One region of the Peribacillus sp. NPDC097295 genome, then DNA from elsewhere that is predicted to be linked to it. Evidence: riboswitches for the same ligand, from Rfam matches in the RefSeq annotation. Region 1 holds a riboswitch; the other holds the start of a gene.

Region 1 (7,168 bases):
GATCATTAGCGGAAGAGCTGCAGCCATGCTATACAAAAAAGGCTATAGAGAGCTTTTCCATCTAAAAGGCGGTTTCAAAATGTGGACTGGTAAGATCAAGGCGAAGAAATAAGTGCATTTTGTGAACGTATCATATCTGTTCGGTATGGGAATGAGAAGCATGGTGATCAATTAAGCGTCTTATTCCACGCGATACATATGAATGTCCAAACGAAAAAGTCCCCGCCAAATGGCAGGGATTTTTTTTATAGGGATCGTCACCCTTGATAACGAAGAATCGGTTTCCTGGCAGCCAATGTTTCATCCAGGCGTTTAATAACCGTTGTATGAGGCGCCTCCTGAACGATTTCAGGGGTTTCTTCAGCTTCCTTGGCTATTTGTATCATTGCATCAATAAAAGCGTCCAACGTTTCCTTAGACTCCGTTTCAGTCGGTTCGATCATCATTCCCTCTTCCACATTCAACGGAAAGTAAATGGTTGGTGGGTGATACCCAAAATCCAGTAACCGTTTGGCGATATCCAATGTGCGAACACCCAACAGCTTTTGCCTGCGTCCACTCAGTACAAATTCATGCTTACAATGACGGTCATACGGCAAATCGAAATAAGGCTCCAACCTCCGCATCATATAATTTGCATTGATGACTGCATTCTCCGTAACGGCCTTAAGGCCATCCGGTCCCATTGACCTTATATACGTATAAGCCCTCACATTGATGCCGAAGTTTCCATAAAAGGGTTTGACCCTTCCAATGGATTGCGGGCGGTCATAATCAAGAACATATTGATCGCCCTCTTGAACCACAAGCGGTTTAGGCAAATAGGGAATCAGATCCGCCTTTACCCCTACCGGACCGGATCCCGGTCCTCCGCCTCCATGAGGGCCAGTGAATGTTTTATGGAGATTTAAATGAACTACGTCAAATCCCATATCTCCTGGTCTGACTTTGGATAGAACGGCATTCAGGTTAGCTCCATCATAATATAATTTTCCACCAGCCTCATGAACAAGCTGTGCCATTTCAAGAATATTCTCTTCGAATAAGCCTAACGTATTCGGATTTGTCAACATTAACGCTGCCGTATCCGGTCCCAAGACTCGCTTCAAGTCTTCAAGGTCCACGAGCCCGAATTCATTGGATTTCACGGTTATTGTTTCCAGCCCGGCAACCGTGGCCGATGCCGGATTCGTTCCATGAGCCGAGTCGGGAACGATGACTTTCGTCCGATTAAAATCCCCATTCGCTTCATGGAAAGCCCTTATCATCATTAGACCCGTCCATTCACCATGGGCACCCGCAGCGGGTTGTAAAGTCACTTGGTCCATTCCGGTAATTTCAATTAAATGTTCCTGCAGATCGAATAATAACCCAAGAGCACCTTGAACGGTCGATGGATCTTGGTAGGGATGGATATGGGAAAAACCATTAAACCGTGCTACATTTTCATTAATTTTCGGATTATACTTCATCGTGCAGGAACCGAGCGGATAGAACCCAGAGTCCACACCATGATTCCGCTTTGATAGAGCGGTATAATGACGCATGATATCCAGCTCTGAAACTTCCGGGAGCTCAGCTTCTTCTTCACGTATATAATCGGCCGGAATGATTTCCTCAAGTGGAACGCTCGCTACATCCATTTCCGGAAGGCTATATCCGATTCGACCGGATGTACTGATTTCAAAAATGAGTGATTGGTCTTGGTTATTCATAGTTGATCCCCCAGTTCCTGCGCAAATTCATCGATTTCTTCTTTTGTTCTAAGTTCTGTAACCGCCACTAACATATGATTTAGCAACTCTGGATAAGCCGATCCTAAATCAAAGCCGCCAATCATTCCTTTTTCAAAGAGGTTTTTATTGACATCTTTGAAAGGAAGGGAAAGCTTAATGACAAATTCATTAAAGGAGGGTCCTTCAAATACAACTTCTATTCCTTGTTCCTGTAGCGCTTTTTTTGCATAATGGGCTTTTTGAATATTTTGTACGGCCATTTCTTTGACGCCCTTTTTCCCTAGTGCCGTCATCGCTACAGAGGCTGCTAATGCATTCAATGCCTGATTGGAACATATATTGGATGTCGCCTTGTCACGACGTATATGTTGCTCACGTGCTTGAAGCGTCAGTACAAATCCCCGTTTTCCATCTTCATCCACCGTCTGTCCGACTAGACGGCCCGGGACTTTACGAAGCAATTTCTTCGTGACCGCAAAATATCCGCAATGAGGCCCACCAAAAGCGGCCGGAATGCCGAATGGCTGGGCATCACCTGTCACGATATCAGCACCGAGTTTGCCTGGTGGGGTCAAAGCACCAAGTGCAAGTGGATTGCTGGACACGATGAACATGGACTTTACATTATGTATGAGCTCTTCCATCTCCTTCAACGGTTCGATGCGGCCGAAGAAGTTCGGGTACTGTATAATCACTCCTGCAATATCATCCATAGCCAGATCCTTTAAAGCAGCCAAGTCCGTGACACCATTTGTATGAGGGATCTCGATGACCTCAACACGTTGACCTTTGGCATATGTTTTCACTACTTCTCTTGATTCTGGATGTACCGTCGCTGATATGAGAATTTTTTTCCGGCGTGTTTGACCGGCGGCAAGCATGGCTGCTTCAGCTAATGCTGTTCCGCCGTCATACATCGAGGAGTTGGCAACATCCATTCCCGTCAATTCACTGATCATCGTTTGATATTCAAAAATGGCCTGAAGCTCCCCTTGAGAAATTTCCGGCTGATAAGGGGTATAGGCCGTATAAAATTCCGAACGGGATAGGACGTGATCGACAATGACAGGTGAATAATGGTCATACACACCCGCCCCAAGGAAGGATGCATAGTTTTTAAGATCCGCATTTCGGGATGCTAGTTTCGATAATTCTTTCATTAAAGCTGGTTCCGATTTGGCTGGTTTTATGTCATATTCACCTTGAAAGCGAACATTTTCCGGTATATCACTGAAAAGGTCATCTACAGCATTGACTCCTATAACTTCCAACATCTCCTGTTTATCCTGCTCTGTCATCGGTAAGTAACGATGTTTCATCTTATGGACCATTCCCTTCTACTTTCCTCTTTTTTTATAAAAAGGCGTTTGGATAATAATAGCTTTCACTCTTTTTGAACGTATTTCGACTTCGACTTCGGTGCCAAGATCTGAATGATTCTTATCGATAAGCACCAATCCTACATTTTTTTTCAATGTTGGCGACTGAGTCCCTGTCGTCACTTCCCCAATGACTTTGTCCCCGCTGTATACTTTATAGCCATGCCGTGGTATGCCACGTTCGATCATCTCGAGTCCGACAAGCTTACGTGTTGCCCCTTTATCCTTTTGTTCAAGAAGCACAGATTTCCCAAAAAAGTCTGATTCCTTCTCCGTTTTAACAGCAAAGCCAATACCGGCTTCAATAGGAGTGATATCCGGTGAAAGTTCCTGCCCATATAACGGTAGTTTTGCTTCAAACCGGAGGGTATCACGGGCCCCCAATCCAATCGGTTGTATTCCTTCTTCTTTACCAGCTTCCAAAATTGCTCTCCAAAGGGCAGGACCATCTTCACTCCGGCAGTATATCTCGAACCCATCTTCACCCGTATATCCTGTACGTGAAACCATCGTGGATATATTATGAATATGGACGTCTTCTTTAAATTTAAAAAAGCCAATCGTGCTCAAATCAGTTTGGTCGGTAATCTTCTGCAATACTTTCTCCGCTTGAGGACCTTGCAGAGCGAGTTGCGCATAATCGTTTGAAACATCATGAATCTTGACACCATCCATACCATTAGCCTGAAGCCAATTAAAGTCTTTTTCGATATTGGCTGCATTGACCACGAGCAGATAGTCGTCTTCCGCTTTTTGATAGACGATAAGATCGTCAACCGTCCCTCCATTTTCATAACACATGGCCGTGTATAATGCTCCCCCCTGTTTCAGCTTGGATACATCATTTGTCAGCATCTTTTGTAAAAAGACAAGGCTCTCAGTACCTTTCACCTCAATCTCTCCCATATGCGATACATCGAATAAGCCCGCTTTTGTGCGTACAGCCTCGTGTTCATCTTTAATGCCCGAAAACTGCACAGGAAGCTCCCAACCACCAAAATCTATCGTTTTCCCACCGTTTTCACTATAAACCTCGAATAATGGCGTTCTTTTCAAAGTGCTCAAAAAATGACCTCCCTCTATTTTTTTGTTGTTTCCCTTTATCACTAAATGTTTTCCTTAGAATCCATTAATCATGGAAAAGGACACAAAAAAGGACAGAGAAAGCCAAATTGGCTTTTTCTCTGTCCTGAAACCTGAAAGTTTACCTATATAATAGGTTTTCCCCTTTGGTGGCCATCATTAAGTAGTTTGGCGCTCTCCAGAGTCGCGTCCGATAAGAGTTCATTTGCCTGAGAGATTCACTGCTAAGCTTGCTCCTTCGGCGCTACATCTATAGATATGTAGTCTCTCCCCTTACCATCACCCGCTTATTATTGTAAATGATTGAAAGAATTAGCGATTCCCACACTGACCGTTTTCAACTATCTAGAAAGTAATGCAATATCTGTGCTTTGTTAATCTTGGGATAAAGCATGTGCAGAATGCTAATACTATGCATACTAAGATTTATAAACTCATTCTTATATTTCAATACTATTGCAATTTTCTAAATATATTTACATCCTACCTTAAGATACTTTTCTCTGCAATAACTTTCGTAGAGAAAAATTCATTACTTTATAAAAAACATCGATCCAACTACAAATAAGAAAATTACGTGTAAGAAGGAGTAAGTACCAATGAAAATTAATATATCCTTCAGTTCTGATTGGAATGATGAATTGCTTCAAAAGATGGAAAATGACGGACCCTGGGGAAATTGGGATCTTTACAAATTGGCGGTCCAAATGGAAGAGAACCTGATCATTCCTGATTTCGAAGGTCTACAAGCCCCCAAACATCTTCCACAACTCACGCCGCTTCCCCATCAATTAGAAGCTGCGCGACAGGTGGTTGAAGATATGAACGGCAAAGCCATTTTGGCTGATGAAGTCGGTCTCGGTAAGACGATTGAAGCAGGATTGATTTTAAAAGAATATATGATTCGCGGTCTTGTCAAGAAAGTTTTGATCCTTGTGCCCGCATCACTTGTCACCCAATGGGCTTTCGAATTGAATACCAAATTTCATATTCCCGCGGTCGTGCAAAGGAAAAGTTATGTGTGGGAATCATGTGATATCGTTATTTCGTCCATCGATACAGCTAAACGAGCCCCCCATCGGGATATCATTTCCAATCTAGAATATGACTTTATCATTATTGATGAAGCTCATAAACTTAAAAATAATAAAACGAAGAATTATGAATTCGTTCAGAACCTGAAAAAGAAATTTTGTTTATTACTGACTGCAACACCGATTCAAAATAAAGTCGAAGAAATCTTTAACCTCGTTTCTTTATTAAAACCTGGACACTTAGGGAATGCCACACTCTTTTCTGAGAAATATAAAGGGAAAGGTCGGAACATTCTAGAAGATGAGCATTTAAAGGATCTTGTCAATACGGTCATGATAAGGAATCGCCGTGCCGATACAGGGATAGAATGGACAAAACGGAATGTCGAAACGATCATCATTGAATTTTCACCGACAGAGCAAGCCTTGTACGATGCCGTAACTAAGTTTAAACCGATGTCAGAAGGTACGAAGGGAAGCGCCTTTTCGTCACTCACCCTCCAAAGGGAAGCATGCAGTAGCAGAGAAGCAGTTTATTATACATTGAAAAACATGAAGGAAAAATATAAAGAACCGACCGCTGACTTTGAAGCAAAGTTAGATGGACTTTTTGAGAAAGTGAATCTAACCGAACAAAATTCAAAGGCAGAGAAAGCTTTGGAACTTATAAAAAAAATTGATGACAAGGTAATCATTTTCACCGAATACCGGGCTACCCAACTTTATCTTCAATGGTATTTACAGAAACACGGCATTTCTTCCGTACCCTTCCGCGGTGGATTTAAGCGTGGGAAAAAAGATTGGATGAAGGAACTCTTTCAAAAGAAAACCCAAGTATTAATTGCCACCGAGGCTGGTGGGGAAGGAATCAACTTGCAATTCTGCCACCATTTGATCAATTTCGATCTACCTTGGAATCCAATGAGGTTAGAACAAAGGATTGGACGGATTCATCGGCTAGGCCAAGAGGAAGACGTCATGATCTATAACTTTGCAACGAAGAATACTGTGGAAGAACATATATTGAAATTGCTGTATGAGAAAATCCATTTGTTTGAAAAGGTGATCGGAGAATTGGATGACATCTTAACAAAATTGGATATTAACAATATCGAGGAATATTTAATTGATGTTGTCGGGGAATCCAAAACGGAAGGCGAAATGAAAATAAAAATGGATAATTTAACTTCCATGATTCAGTTCGCACAAGATATGAAGGATGGTGAAATTCATGCAGCAACAGGAAATTCATGATTTTTTATTAACTTACTTTCAAGCCAATGACTGTGTTGTGCTTGAAGACACCTCAGCCTATCTCACAGTTCAGTTAACGGTTGAAATGGATAAGGAACTGATGAACAGACCTTTTTATTGGCACTATCTCGAAAAAACCGGCGGGATACCAAATCCTGGCCAACTCACTTTCATCACGCACCCCGAACTGGCACCACCTGATATGAAAGGGGAAAGAATTCACTTTGGGTCGCCACGGCTTCATCAAATTATCCAATCAACCAAAAGACTGGCAGGTTTCATTAGGCTTTTTGAGGATAGACCTCCCTTAAAGACCGGGCAAAGTCCATTGTTCCCGTGGCTAACCCAAAATGTAAAGATATCTTATCAATGTGACAGAAAAAAGGATACCTTCATGTCTATAGGGCTTAATTTAATTTCAGGGGAGATCATGGAAGGATTTCACGAACGTTTATTGCCGGTCAAAGTCACTCCTAAAATACCGGATTACTCATTTACGCTTTCGCCTTTGATCATGCCAAAAAGCGGTTTGTCCAGGCTCGATACATATATTCGTAAAAGCTTTGAGAATGATGACCATACCTGGGCAGAAGAGGCCATGGTACGTTGGCAGACCGACCTTGATTTATTGGAACATTTCTACAAGGATATGGAGGAGAAAAGTGAAAGTTATTTTACTGAA
Region 2 (7,168 bases), on a different contig from region 1:
CGAAATTGATTTTGGATGAAATGCTTGAGGCGCATAAAGAATTCTTGCCACAATTTTTCGAGAACAAGGAATTGCAAGGAAGCTTTCATGATTGAGGTCCTAGTCAATGCTGATGATTTCGGATTTTCTCGGGCTGTGAATTATGGAATATTGAATAGCCACAAAAATGGGATAGTCAATTCGGCTACGCTGATGATGAATGCAAAAGCGACCGAGCATGCCATCAGAATTGCCAAGGATCATCGCACGCTAAAGGTTGGCATTCATCTCGTTCTGACATGGGGGCGACCGTTGCTACGTGATGTGCCCAGCCTTGTGGACGGAGACGGGAATTTTAAGAAACAAGCGGAGATACAAGGGAACCCAGACGACATTTCATTGGAAGAACTTGAAAGAGAATGGTCTGCCCAGATTGAAAAATTCCTAGCCTTAGGAATGGTTCCAACTCACTTTGACAGTCATCATCATGTCCATGCGATCCCAGCTTTTTGGCCGGTCGTAAAAAAGCTATCTGCCCATTACCGGCTACCAGTCCGAAAAGCGGGATCTCATTTTCAGGACATCGAGACGGTGACCGATACATTCCTTGACGATTTTTATGGAGAAAAGGCGGCCATCGATTACTTTCAAACCCTTAATGAGCGGATTAATGATGGTAAAAGTGTAGAGGTCATGACTCACCCAGCCTACTTGGATGAAGATTTGCTCAAGCATTCTTCCTACAATAAGGACAGACTTAAGGAAACGGCCATCTTGATGAAAGCTACCTTACCGGAAGGGTTCGTTCTTCGGTAAAAGAAGCCTAAGCCCATTAAAGACAAAAAAAGCAATCGGTTCTTAGTCTATTGACTGAGAACCGATTGCTTTTTATATCTCTTTAACCGTTGCGGGTTCTATATTTCTAACGGTCAGTTTCCTGCATGCGAGACTGACAAGGATCGTCACGATAAAATTAACGGCCAAGGCAATGATTCCGACATTCAGATCCTTTGCCACTTGTGGCAGGGACGGGAACAGGGTGCCGATTGTCGATTGGCTGATCGTGATAGTGATGACGATGGCAAGACCACTGATGATACCGGCGATGGCGCCATATTTATTGATCGAGTTCTTCTTTTTCAGGCTAAATAGCAGGGACGGAAATAGCTGCGTAATGAAACTGTATCCCATCAGTATCAGGGCTGACATCGTTTCTCCTCCGTTTAAAGTGAAGTAGACGGAAATGAGCGCGATAACGGGAACGAGTAACTTGGCCAAACGTACCACATTCCGGTCGGAAGTGCTTGGTTGAAGTTCCTGATAGACGTTTTTGGCAAGGAGCGTAGAGACGCTCATCAACAACATCGACCCCGGTACTAATGCGGTCAACATTCCGGCTGCCCCGATGACCCCGATAAACCACGGATCAAAGGTTTGTATCGCAAGGCGCAATAAGGAAAGATCCGCATCCGCGCCTTCTAGTCCAGGAACTTTCAAGATGGCGGCAAATCCTACGAAAAAGACAAATAGTAACATGAGCGTATACAGCGGACTGATAATGGCATTTTTACGGAATGTTTTTCCGCTCTTCGCCGTATAGACGGAACTGAATACTTGTGGCCACATGTAAAATCCGAATACAAGCAAAATCACGGTCGAAATGAACCATGAAACGCTAAGACCTTGATCAGGCAATGTTAGAAAACCAGGTTTGGCGCTATTGATGGTTTCGAACATCGTTTGAAGATTGCCAAAGTAATGGATTGGAAGGTAGATGCCCAGGAACGCGATGATGACAATCATCATGATGTCCTTGATGACGGCTGTCCAGGCTGAACCTCGAATGCCTGAAATCATCACATATATGGTCAGGCTGATTGCTCCAAGCCAAACAGCGGTTGACATGGAAATGGCACCGTATGAAGCTTCTGAAACAATGATTCCTAAGCCTTTGAGCTGTACAACGATGACTGGAATCATCGATACCACACCGACCAGAGCAGCAAGTATCCCTAAGGCTGGACTTCTGTATTTACTTGCGAAAAAATCGGATTGTGACATGAGTCGGTTGTCCTTGGCGTATTTCCAGATTGCCGGAAGGAGCCAATAGGATAGGACATAAGACAAGGTGATGTAGATCAAGACGTATAAAGCGGGTGCACCCTTTCCATAAGCCCAGCCGCTCCCTCCAAGAAAGGAGAAGGTTGTATAAATTTCCCCTGCCATCAATAGAAAGACGAAGATGCTACCAAAACCACGGCCGCCAACTGTCCATTGTTCCAGGTTCATGTCTTTTCCTTTTGTCGAGCGTATCCCGAGGAAAATCGATAAAAGTAAAAATGCTAAAATGATGATAAGAGCGATGTTCATTCTTCTTCACCTTCCCGATTTCTAGGGTCCAGTTTATACATGATAGCCAAAGTGACCGAAGTAAGCACAACCCACATCGCCATCCAGAACATATAAAAAGGCATACCCAATACATATGGTTCTATTTTATTAACAAAAGGAAGAAACCCCAATATTCCGATAAAAGGAACTAGAGTAAGGATATATAATTTCTTCATGAAGCAAACCCCTCCGTTCTAAATCTCATCCACTATTCATATCTAGTACATTACACTATAAGTATAGAAAATTTAATAGTATGGCAGCATATTTTTTTACATGCTTCATTAAAAACTTTCATTTAATGGAAGTGAAAATTGAGACAAGGAAGGGAGATCCCTTCCTTGTTCAATAGAATCAGCTTTTATTTTTTCTAAAGTTATATAGGACAACTAAAAGAAGGAACCAAATCGGTGTCAGCAATAATGAGGACCGGGTCGCTTCAGCAAATAGCATGACGATTAAGATGAAGGCAAACAATCCTAAAATCACATAATTGATGAAAGGCGTTAAGGGAGCCCTGAAAGTGGACTTAGCCCTCAAGTCCGGTCGTTTTTTCGTATACCTGATATGGGATATCAAGATGATACTCCATACCCAAATGAAGCAGATGGCGCTGATTGTCGTCACGATGGTGAAGGCTTGTTCCGGTATGACTTTGCTTAGCAATGCACCGATTGAAACGACGATGGTGGATGTAACCAATGCGTTACTTGGAACAGCATGTTTATTTAATTTTTTAAGTGGAGCAGGAGCTTCGTTATTGTTGCTTAACGCGTAAAGCATGCGGCTTGTTGAAAACAATCCGCTATTACCGGCTGAAGCGGCTGACGTCAACACGACGAAGTTGATAATTCCTGCGGCAATCGGAATCCCGATCAAGGCAAAGACTTCGACGAAAGGACTGCTCGCCGCATCCAGCTGTGTCCATGGATTGACGCAAAGGATGACGACGATTGCGCCAACATAGAAAAGCAAAATCCGGAAGGGGATTTTATTGATGGCCGACGGAATGTTCTTTTTCGGATTCGCTGTTTCGGCTGCTGTCACTCCGATTAACTCGACTCCGACAAAGGAGAAGACGACCAACTGTAAGGAAAGCAAGAAGCCGGATACGCCGTTCGGGAACATGCCCCCATGACTCCAAAGATTATTGAGGGAGACGGTACCAGTCTCGGTTTGGAAACCTATGACGAGTAGGACGATTCCGACAATGATCAAGGCGACGATCGTGATGACTTTAATGAGGGAGAACCAGAATTCCAATTCCCCAAATAGCTTTACGGTCAACAGGTTCAATCCCAATAGGATTACCAAGCAGGAAAGTGCTGGAATCCATTGCGGAATATCGAACCAATACTGCATGTAGACACCGACAGCAATGATATCGGCCATGGCCGTCATGATCCAACAGAACCAATAGGTCCAGCCGGTCACATATCCAGCCCAAGGACCGATATATTCAGTTGCGAATTCGGTGAATGATGTATACCCTGCATTGGACAATAGTAATTCGCCTAAAGCCCTCATGACGAAAAATAAGGAAATCCCGATTAGTAAATAGGAAAAGATAATGGATGGACCCGCCAACTGTATGGCTTTTCCGGATCCCAAAAATAACCCGGTGCCAATGGTTCCACCTATAGCGATGAGCTGTACATGCCGATTTTTCAAATCCCTTTTCAATTCTTGTTTAGCCAATTTCTGCGCCCCCGTTGTTAAATTTTTAAGATGTGAAGTACATAGTCCGTTGATTCCAATCGATCACGGGCAATGAATCCGTACAGTTGAGTAGCGATTTCCTTCGTTTTTTGATGATGATTGAAAAAAAGACAATAAAAAAAGAGATTGGAAGCTACCAATCTCGAAAGGTTAAAGAATAACAAATATTCGTTACTCTTCTGTCCTTTTGCCTGAGATTGTGAATCCTTCGGCGCTGCACGTTTGTACAGTCTCTCCAGAAGCTGCTCCTGCTATAGTGTGATCCATAGCATTCATCGCTTGCTTAGTATGCGGTTGTCGATAAATGGTCTCCTGTGGAAGTTGAACTTCCTTTCAGGTATACATTTATTGTTCTTTTAAAATAATAATGGAATTCTATCACTGATTTAGGTTGAGGTCAAAGGGATATATTGTAAGTGAAATGATAAATGAACCAGAACCGATGGTAAGAGAACAAGCTGATGAGGAAATTGAGATGATGCTACGTTCTAAAGAATTGAAGCTTACACCAAGCATGTCTGCTTTCCTTAATTAAATGGGTGTACTGTTTTTCCTAAAAATACATTTGTACTTTGACAGAATATTTATTATTATAAGATAAGAAATTATGTAGTGGGGTATAGTACTAAGAGTTATTGTAATTCTACTAGTTTACTAATATTTAAAAAATCGGTAAGAGAATAATCACTACAAGCTTATACATCTGGAGGAGTTACCTATGTCAAATAAAGAATTAACGAGAGGGCTGGAGGCACGTCATATTCAGATGATTGCTTTGGGCGGTACAATTGGTGTTGGGTTGTTTATGGGGTCTGCCAGCACAATTAAATGGACCGGTCCTTCCGTCATGCTGGCGTATGCTATTGCCGGCATTTTTATCTTTTTCATCATGCGTTCGATGGGGGAAATGCTGTATTTAGAGCCTACTACTGGTTCATTTGCAACATTTGCGAGCGATTATATTCATCCATTAGCAGGGTTTATAACTGCTTGGAGCAACTGGTTCCTATGGGTGTTGGTCGGCATGTCGGAAATCATTGCCGTTGGGTTGTATATGAATTATTGGTTCCCTGAATTGCCTGCTTGGATACCAGGAGTTGTGGCCATGGTCATCCTTGGGGCGGCCAACCTCATTTCTGTCAAATCTTTCGGTGAATTTGAGTTTTGGTTTGCCTTGATCAAGATCGTCACGATCATCTTGATGATCATTGCCGGCTTAGGTCTTATCTTTTTCGGAATTGGAAATGGTGGAGATGCGATTGGCCTGTCCAATCTATGGGCTAACGGCGGATTCTTCACAGGGGGATGGAAAGGTTTCTTCTTTGCCCTTTCCCTAGTCGTGGCTTCTTACCAAGGCGTTGAACTTATCGGGATCACTGCAGGTGAAGCGAAGGATCCGAAAAGGACCATCACAAAAGCGATCCAAACGATCATTTGGCGGATATTAATCTTCTATATTGGTGCCATATTTGTCATCGTCACGGTATTTCCATGGAATCAACTGGATGAACTTGGAAGCCCGTTCGTTTCAACCTTTGCTAAAGTCGGTATTACGGCAGCAGCAGGAATTATCAATTTTGTCGTGATCACAGCGGCGATGTCAGGATGTAATAGTGGAATTTTCAGTGCAGGGCGCATGCTTTATACCCTTGCATTGAACGGACAAGCCCCAAAAATCTTCGCCAAAGTATCGAAAAGCGGAGTGCCGGCATATTGTACGATCGCTGTCCTATTAGGGTTAGCGATTGGCGTTGTCCTGAACTACCTGGCTCCGCCGGAAATCTTCCTGTATGTGTACAGTGCCAGTGTGTTGCCCGGGATGATTCCATGGTTCGTGATTCTTATTAGTGAGCTTAGGTTCAGGAAGGTACGGGCTGATGAAATGCAAAACCATCCCTTCAAAATGCCTTTTGCCCCTTACAGCAACTATGCGACGATTGCATTCTTACTGCTGGTATTGGTCGGGATGTGGTTTAACCCAAGTACACGTATTTCCTTGATTGTAGGGGTTGTGTTCCTAGTGAGTGTTGTAGCCTGCTACTACTTATTGAAAATGGATAAGCGGGTACCTTTAGACGTTAAGGCGGAAGAAGATGTTTAATAGAGAAAAAAGTTATGCTTCGTGCATAGCTTTTTTTGTTTGACCGATATAGTTGGGAAATTGACCGATATATTCCGCATTTTGACCGATAAAAAGCCCAATCAGACCGATAAAGCAAGAAGCTACCTTAGATTGATGAGTCAATATGCCTAAAACCTGATATAGTGAGGATGAACTATTAAATTCTGTAAAAAGGAAAGAGGAAGAACTAAATGAAAAGATTGGTCATGTTTGTTATTAGTGCGTTGATTGTTATTTCCTTTGTTACACCTACTGCTACATTGGCAGCGTCGAATTCTACATACTTTCCGGTAAGTGGAACTGATAACGTTTCAGCTGGTGTTTATCAGGGAGTACCGAACGGTAAAAGTAAAATTGTTTTAAAAGAAAAACTGTATACGATTAAAGAAGCAACGAATCCTCCAATGAAGATAGAGGATATGAATGTATTTTTTGTGAAGGGCCGTTTAGCAAAAAAGAATGATGATCCTTGGAGTTTGAATACCTTACCTATTCAAGAAGTGCAAAGTGTCGGAAAAGACCTCTATCTAGCGAAATTTTCATTTTCTGCTGCGTACTATGGTGGTTGCGGCGGCGGTGGCGCGGATATATTAGAAATTTATAAACGAAACAGTAAAGGGCAACAAAGTAAAATTACATCCGATAAGGTGAGTAGTAATACCATTGATACATTTTCCATTTCCGGTAAACACATATACTATGCCAAAGTAGTAAATGAGGCACTGGGTAACTATACAATGGTGAAAGCAACGCTGGACGGGAAGAAGAAACAGACACTCAAGAAAGGTGTCGATGATTTCTGGGTGAATGGAACATCTATTTATTATATTGATAATAATGCTCTATATAAAATGGACCTTAATGGAAAGAAGAATAAGAAACTTACTAAACTAAAAGCAAAGTTGTATGGCAATAGTGGTTGTGATGGCCGTAATTATTCAGTTTCCAATAATGGAT

The links. A riboswitch is a leader RNA that binds a small molecule or an ion and turns the genes downstream of it on or off. The one in region 1 is predicted to bind glycine.
Region 2: another riboswitch for glycine. It lies ahead of ACIQXN_RS11235 (amino acid permease); the one in region 1 lies ahead of gcvT (glycine cleavage system aminomethyltransferase GcvT).

The regions. Positions count from the first base shown of each region.
Region 1 covers NZ_JBIWCW010000004.1:320,289-327,456, forward strand. Annotated here, with positions in the region: gene ACIQXN_RS10180 (rhodanese-like domain-containing protein) at 1-112, shown strand, start outside; gene gcvPB (aminomethyl-transferring glycine dehydrogenase subunit GcvPB) at 258-1,715, opposite strand; gene gcvPA (aminomethyl-transferring glycine dehydrogenase subunit GcvPA) at 1,712-3,055, opposite strand; gene gcvT (glycine cleavage system aminomethyltransferase GcvT) at 3,074-4,180, opposite strand; glycine riboswitch at 4,298-4,382, opposite strand; glycine riboswitch at 4,386-4,481, opposite strand; gene ACIQXN_RS10200 (DEAD/DEAH box helicase) at 4,798-6,486, shown strand; gene ACIQXN_RS10205 (YqhG family protein) at 6,464-7,168, shown strand, end outside.
Region 2 covers NZ_JBIWCW010000005.1:93,734-100,901, reverse strand. Annotated here, with positions in the region: gene ACIQXN_RS11255 (6-phospho-beta-glucosidase) at 1-95, shown strand, start outside; gene chbG (chitin disaccharide deacetylase) at 88-795, shown strand; gene ACIQXN_RS11245 (sodium:solute symporter family protein) at 868-2,349, opposite strand; gene ACIQXN_RS11240 (DUF3311 domain-containing protein) at 2,346-2,546, opposite strand; gene ACIQXN_RS11235 (amino acid permease) at 2,725-4,068, opposite strand; glycine riboswitch at 4,259-4,338, opposite strand; gene ACIQXN_RS11230 (amino acid permease) at 4,808-6,190, shown strand; gene ACIQXN_RS11225 (hypothetical protein) at 6,203-6,334, opposite strand; gene ACIQXN_RS11220 (TolB-like translocation protein) at 6,403-7,168, shown strand, end outside.